Regions from separate parts of the Dactylosporangium sp. CA-139114 genome, predicted to be linked through region 2. Evidence: riboswitches for the same ligand, from Rfam matches in the RefSeq annotation. Region 2 holds a riboswitch; the other holds the start of a gene.
The links. A riboswitch is a leader RNA that binds a small molecule or an ion and turns the genes downstream of it on or off. The one in region 2 is predicted to bind cyclic di-AMP.

Region 1 (3,392 bases), 1.4 Mb from region 2:
TCGAATACCTGCTGCGCGAGACCAACCAGGTGCTCGCCACGCCGCTGCGCCACGACGACGTCGAGGGCGTCTACGCCGGCCTCCGCCCGCTGCTGGCCGGGGAGTCGGAGCTCACCTCGAAGCTGTCGCGCGAGCACCTCGTCGCCACGCCGGTGCCCGGGCTCGTCGCGGTCGCGGGCGGCAAGTACACCACGTACAGGGTGATGGCCGCCGATGCCGTGGACGCCGCGGTGCACGGGCTGGGCGGGGCGATACCGCCGTCGTGCACCGACCAGACGCCGCTCGTCGGCGCGGACGGCTTCGCGGCCCTGTGGAACCAGCGCGCCGCGCTCGCGACCGGCAGCGGCCTGCACGTCGCCCGGATCGAGCATCTCCTCGGCCGCTACGGCAGCCTCGTCCCCGAGGTGCTGGAGCTGCTCGCCGCCGACCCGCGGCTGGCGCGGCCGGTGCCCGGCGCCGACGACTACCTGATGGCGGAGGTGCGCTACGCCGTGCTGGCCGAGGGCGCCCGGCACGTCGAGGACGTGCTCACCCGCCGGACCCGCATCTCGATCGAGACGTTCGACCGGGGCGTGACGGCGGTGCGCCCCGTGGCCATGCTCATGGCCGACGCGCTCGGCTGGACCGCCGAGCAGGTCGACCGCGAGGTGGACAGCTACCGGCTGCGCGTGGAGGCGGAGCGGGCCTCCCAGACCCAGCCCGACGACCGCACCGCCGAGCGGATCCGCCGCGCGGCCCCCGACGTGGTGCCGGTGGTGCGCGCCGCCTGACGCACACATCGACAGACTTCCCTTCGATCGGCGCCGCTTCCTGAGAGAAGTCGCAGGTGGCCGGGGTGCACAAGGCATCTCGGCAGTTCCGATCGAGGGGTTCACCTGCGCCTGAGAAGCCGCTATGGTCATGGGGCTCGCCGCGAGTGATCGTCACCGTTCCGGTGACGGCGCGGCGGCCCGCCGAGTCGTGCTCGAACGAGCCGGGGACCCAAGCATCACAGGGGTGAATCCGTGCGGCCACGCGCCGCACGGTAGGGCGATCCTCCCGCCCGAATCCGTCAGCTAACCCGGTAGGCGGCACCGGAAGGAGCAGCACATGCACGCCCTCACGCGGGGCCCCACCTCGGCTCATCGCCCAGCGGACCCACCGGCCCGCCCGGATCGCCGCATCGGCTGACGCTCCGGCCCGCACACCGCTGCCCGATCACAACGCCACGACCGCCACTGTCCGCAGTGGACGGTCGATCGCGCATTCCCCCGCTCCGCACCGGACCCCCGGCCCGGAGTCGAACACTGTCGAGGTTTCCCGTGCAGTACCAGTGCAAACCCAATCGTCCCGACAATCTGAACCGTTCGCTCCGGCCGAGGTGCGCCCGTGCCGGCCGATGAGACCATCGGGCGGCACCGGCGGCAGGAGCAGCCCGGCCGTCGCCTCCCGGCCCGCCGCGGCATCGCCCTGTACTCCGCGGCCGCCGTCGTCGCGTTCGCCGTCATCGGCGCGCTGCTGTCGTTCACCTCACACGGCCCGAGCGCGCTGGCCGTGGCCCAGAACGAGTCGTCGAACCTGAGCGCCGACGAGCGGGCGGCCGACGCCGTGAACCGCGCATCGCGCGGCGAGGCGCGAACCGGCGACACGCCCAGCCGGCAACCGTCGCCGAAGGCGAGCGCCGCGGCGAAGCCGTCACCGGCGAAAACCACGGCGCAGCCGCCGCCGGGCACGGCCACCGCCGCGCCGACGACCGCCCCGCCCACGCCGGCGGTCATCGCCCCGATCGGCGGGCTGAGCCAGGCCGAGATGAACAACGCCGTGACGATCATCCGCACCGGACAGCAGATGGGCCTGCCCAGCCGCGCGTTCGTCGTGGCCCTCTCCACCGCGCTGCAGGAGAGCCACCTGCACAACCTCGCCAACTCCAACGTTCCCGAGTCGCTCAACCTGCCCAACGAGGGTGTGGGCAGCGACCACGACTCCGTCGGGCTGTTCCAGCAGCGGCCGAACTGGGGCACCGTCGAGGAGCTGATGAACCCCGCGGAGTCCGCGCGCCGCTTCTACAACGCGCTCATGGAGGTCTCCGGCTGGCAGCAGATGGACGTCACCGTCGCGGCGCAGACGGTCCAGGTGTCGGCGTTCCCGGACGCGTACGCCCAGTGGCAGTCGCTCGCCGAGCAGGTCGTCACCGCCGTGCCGTGATCCGCCCGCGCCCCGGGGTTTGTTAGGCGCCCGGGGCGGCGGGTAGACGCCTGCGGAGACGAAGGAGGTGGGGCGTGACCCAGACCCAGCACCAGGACGTCGTCGACGTCCTGAAGAACCAGCACGCCGAGATCAAGGTCCTCTTCAACCGGCTCGCCGGCGCGCAGGGCGACCAGAGGCGAGCGCTGTTCTTCGACCTGGTCCGGCTGCTCGCCGTGCACGAGAGCGCCGAGGAGCAGATCGTGCACCCGGAGGCCCGCCGGGCGCTGGGTGACCGCGGCGACCAGGTCGTCGACGCCCGGCTCCACGAGGAGTCCGAGGCCAAGCAGGTCCTGTCGGAGCTGTACGACCTGGGCGTCGACCACCCGGAGTTCGACGAGCGGCTCAGCGCGTTCGCGGCCGACGTCATCGAGCACGCCACCCGCGAGGAGGCCGAGGAGTTCGAGCAGCTGCGGCGCACCGTCGAGCCGGAGAAGCTGCGCCGGATGGCCTCCGTGTTCGAGGCGGCCGAGAAGCTCGCGCCGACCCGGCCGCACCCGGCCACGGGTGAGTCCGCGACGGCGAACCTGCTCGCCGGTCCCCCGATCGCCGTCTTCGACAAGATCCGGGACGCTCTGCGCCGGACCTGACCCACGAAGGCCCGCACCGGCCCGCCCGGTGCGGGCCGGAGCCGGTTGGTGTCAGGTGCCGGGCGGTGGGTAGTTCACGCCGCCATGACGGCTACGCAGACGGACGCCGCCCGGGCGGATCGCGGCATCGTGCTACCCGGCGTCGTGCTCGGCGCCGGCCTCGGCGGGTTCGTCGACGGCATCCTGCTGCATCAGATACTGCAGTGGCACCACATGCTCAGCAGTACCACCAGGTATCCGGCGGACACGCTCGCGGGTCTGCGGGTGAACACGCTGTGGGACGGGCTGTTCCACACCTGCACCTGGCTGGCCGTGCTGACCGGCCTGGCGCTGCTGTACTCCCGGATCACGGCGGGGCGCGCCCGGGTGTGGGGTTCGCGTGTCCTGTGGGGCTGGGTGCTGGTCGGCTGGGGCGGCTTCAACCTCGTCGAGGGCACGGTCGACCATCAGATCCTGGGCATCCACCACGTCCACGGCGGACCCGACCAGGGCTGGTGGGACCTGGGCTTCCTCGTGCTCGGCGCCGTCCTGATCGCCGCCGGCTGGCTGCTGCAGCGCTCCGCCCGGCCGGGCCGCCGC
Region 2 (3,392 bases):
CGCACCAGCGGGTCGGGCTCGGCGTCGGCGTGCCGGCGGAGCAGGCCGACCGTGGCTTCGGGGGCTTCGGCGCAGATCGCGCGCAGGAGCGGTACGACTGCCGCCCGCACCTGCGCGTCGGCGTCGTGGAGCAGCGCGAGGAAGCGGGGGCGCTCGGCGGCGAGGGTGGCGTTGGCCGTCCGCGTCCGCCCGGCGAGCGGCTGGTCCCAACCGGCGCCGGCGACGCTCGCCAGCAGCTCGATGGCCGCGGCCCGGCCGGGCACCCCCGGCGTGGTGGCGATGCGGGTGAGGAACGGCAGGGTCTCGAGGGTGCAGCGGTAGACGTCGCCCTGGTGGTGCACGACCCCGTAGAACTGGTCGAGCGCCACCTCGCGCACGGCCGGGTCGGGGTCGGCGAGGCCGCGCAGGATCGCGGGGACGCCCGCGGCGCAGCCGTAGGCGTGCCGCAGCCGCTTCCACGCGACGGCATCGAGCCCGGCGAACACGTCGGCGTCATCCATGGGCGGCGATCCTACGACGTGTCCGGCCGGGCTCGGGTCCCGCCGGTGGGGTTACACGCGGCCGTAGCCGTAGAGCGAGTCGATGTCGATCGGGGCGACCTTCACCACGGTCCGGCTGTTGGGGGCGTGGATGATCTGGTTGTTGCCGATGTAGATGCCCACGTGCCCGAGGCCGTTGTAGAACACCAGGTCACCGGGGGCGAGCTGGGCCCGCGAGATGTGCTTGACCTTGCCCCACTGCTGCGCGGCGTTGTGCGGCAGCGTGACGCCCGCCGCCTTCCACGCCATCATGGTCAGGCCCGAGCAGTCGAACGTGTTCGGGCCGGCGGCGCCGAAGACGTACTTCTTGCCGAGCTGGGCCCACGCGTAGCTGACCGCCTTGCCCGCCGCGCCGGAGACGGCCGGCGGCGGTCCCGGGTTGGTGGTCGGGTTGGCGGTCTTCACCGGGGTCTTCGCCTTCGCCGCCGCGGCGGCCGCGGCCGCGTCGGCCTTGCGCTGCATCTCGTCGAGCTTGGCGATGTTGCCCTCGATCTGCTTGCGCCGCGCCTCGAGGTCGGCCTTCTGCCGGCTCTGGGCCGCGAGGGTCTCGTTGAGGCGCTGCTTCTCGGCGTCGACGCCGGCCTTGGCCGAGGCATACCTGGCGAGGTCGGCCTGCTGGTTGCGCGAGATCTGCTGCAGCGTGCCGACGCGGTCGAAGAAGCCGTCCGACGACGTGGCACCCAGCATCAGCGACCAGGAGCTCAGGTTGCCGCCGGACTTGTAGGCGTTGACGGCGATCTGGTCGGCGGTGGCGCGGGCGGCGTCCATGCTGGCCTCGAGCGGCTGCAGGTCGGTCTCGCGCTGCTTGATCGTGGCCTGGGTGGCCTCGAGGTCACCGTTGATCTTGTTGTAGTCCTCGACGATGTGCTCGAGCTCCGCATTGCCCTTGTCGATCTGGGCCTGGAGTTCGTCGTGCGTCGGGTCGGCGTGTGCGGCACACGCCGGCGCGACCATCGCCGCGACCGCCACTCCGATGAGGAACGAGCGCAGCGCCGTCCGTCGGTTGAACACGGCAAGCGTCCTTCTTCGCATCCGCCTACCGGGTTAGCTGACGGGTTCGGGCGAGAAGAAGGTTCGCCCTACCACGACCGTGACGGTCGCGGATTCACCCCTGGAGCAAGCCCCGGATGGGTCCCCGGCTCACGCGCCGGCGCCTGTTGCCAGGGCCGTCGTACGACTCGGCGGAGCCTGCCCGGGCCGCCCTCGGTGAGCGGCTGTGGCCTGGCAGGCCGCACCAAACGTATCGGCGGGATCCCGGCGGCGGAACCGCCCTAAGCAACACTTAACGTTCGCTCAAAGATCACGTTGCGGCGATGGCTACCGATATCGCCCGATTGCTCCCGATCACGGCCGCGGCCCGTCCAGCGCTGCGCAGCGGTTCAGGCGATCGCCGATCTCGACGGGGACGGCCCTCCTCGCCCGCAAGCATCTCCATGCCGCACACAACGCCACGGCCGCGCGGCAGCGGGGGACGGGCCGGCGACGCTCCGAAGTGGACACTGCCGGGCCGGCGGCGGAGGAAACGTTCCAACGAACGGGTGTACCCGCACCACCCCCGCCGCGGATCGACCCGGCGGGCGCGAGCAGCCGAAATGCGCACAGGAAGGCCGGATTGCGCCGGGCCGCCCACCACCGCCGGGCCATGTAGGCCCTTGTTCGCGCACGCCGGGCACGAGTAACGTCACGGACCGTGAGCGCAGTCCAGCGTAACAACGTCCGGCTGCTCGGGCCCGAGCACGCCCCGGCCGTCGTCTTCGCGCACGGCTTCGGCTGCGACCAGCACATGTGGCGGCTCGTCGCGCCGCGGTTCGCCGACGATCATCGCGTCGTGCTGTTCGATCACGTCGGGGCCGGCAACTCCGATCTCGGCGCCTACGACCCCCGGCGGTACACGTCGCTCGGCGCCTACGCCGACGACCTGCTCGAGCTGCTCCACGAGCTCGGCCTGCGCGAGGTCGTGTTCGTCGGGCACTCGGTCGCCGCGATGATCGGGCTGCTCGCGGCGAACGCCGAGCCGGACCGGTTCGCCAAGCTCGTGCTCGTCGGCCCCTCCCCGCGATACATCGACGACCACGACTACTACGGCGGCTTCAGCGCCGGCGAGATCGACGAGCTGCTGGAGAGCCTCGACCGCAACTATCTCGGCTGGTCCGCGGCGATGGCGCCGGTCATCATGGGCAACGCCGACCGGCCGGAGCTCGGCCAGGAGCTGAGCAACAGCTTCTGCCGCACCGATCCGGCGATCGCGCGGCAGTTCGCCGAGGTGACCTTCCGCTCCGACACTCGCGCGGATCTGGGCAAGGTGAGCGTGCCGACGCTGATCCTGCAGTGCTCCGAGGACGTCATCGCCCCCCGGGAGGTGGGGGCGTACTGCAACGCCAACATCCCCGGCAGCACCCTCGTCGTCCTCGACGCGACCGGCCACTGCCCGCACCTCAGCGCCCCGGACGAGACGTTCGCGGCGATCGACGGTTTCCTGCGGACGGGCTGACGCGTGCCCGAGCCGCTGCCCGAGGAGAACGCCGAAGAACTGTACGACAGCGCCCCCTGCGGGTATCTCACGCTGTTGCCGGACGGCACCATCGTGCGCGTGAACCGCACGTTCCTGCGGTGGACCGGCTGGCGCCGCGACCAGCTGGCCGGCCGGCGCGTGCACGAGTTCTACGCCGCCGGGAGCCGGATCTGGCACGAGACGCACCTGGCGCCGCTGCTGCACCTGCAGGGCGAGGTCCGGGAGGCGGCGGCCGAGTTCCGCAAGGCCGACGGCTCCCGGCTCGACGCGTTCGTCAACGCGGTGCTGCGCGCGGGTCCGGCCGGCAGCCAGGCCCTCGTGCGGATGACGGTGTTCGACGC

Region 1: it holds a riboswitch for cyclic di-AMP, as region 2 does, so the genes downstream of both, ACQP2P_RS20345 (hypothetical protein) here and ACQP2P_RS13945 (NlpC/P60 family protein) in region 2, are expected to answer to the same signal.

What each region holds. Positions count from the first base shown of each region.
Region 1 covers NZ_CP192080.1:4,480,851-4,484,242, reverse strand. The annotation lists gene ACQP2P_RS20350 (glycerol-3-phosphate dehydrogenase/oxidase) at 1-770, shown strand, start outside; cyclic di-AMP (ydaO/yuaA leader) riboswitch at 942-1,085, shown strand; gene ACQP2P_RS20345 (hypothetical protein) at 1,369-2,184, shown strand; gene ACQP2P_RS20340 (hemerythrin domain-containing protein) at 2,259-2,813, shown strand; gene ACQP2P_RS20335 (DUF2243 domain-containing protein) at 2,898-3,392, shown strand, end outside.
Region 2 covers NZ_CP192080.1:3,069,303-3,072,694, reverse strand. The annotation lists gene ACQP2P_RS13950 (HEAT repeat domain-containing protein) at 1-500, opposite strand, end outside; gene ACQP2P_RS13945 (NlpC/P60 family protein) at 552-1,550, opposite strand; cyclic di-AMP (ydaO/yuaA leader) riboswitch at 1,558-1,702, opposite strand; gene ACQP2P_RS13940 (alpha/beta fold hydrolase) at 2,230-3,030, shown strand; gene ACQP2P_RS13935 (SpoIIE family protein phosphatase) at 3,034-3,392, shown strand, end outside.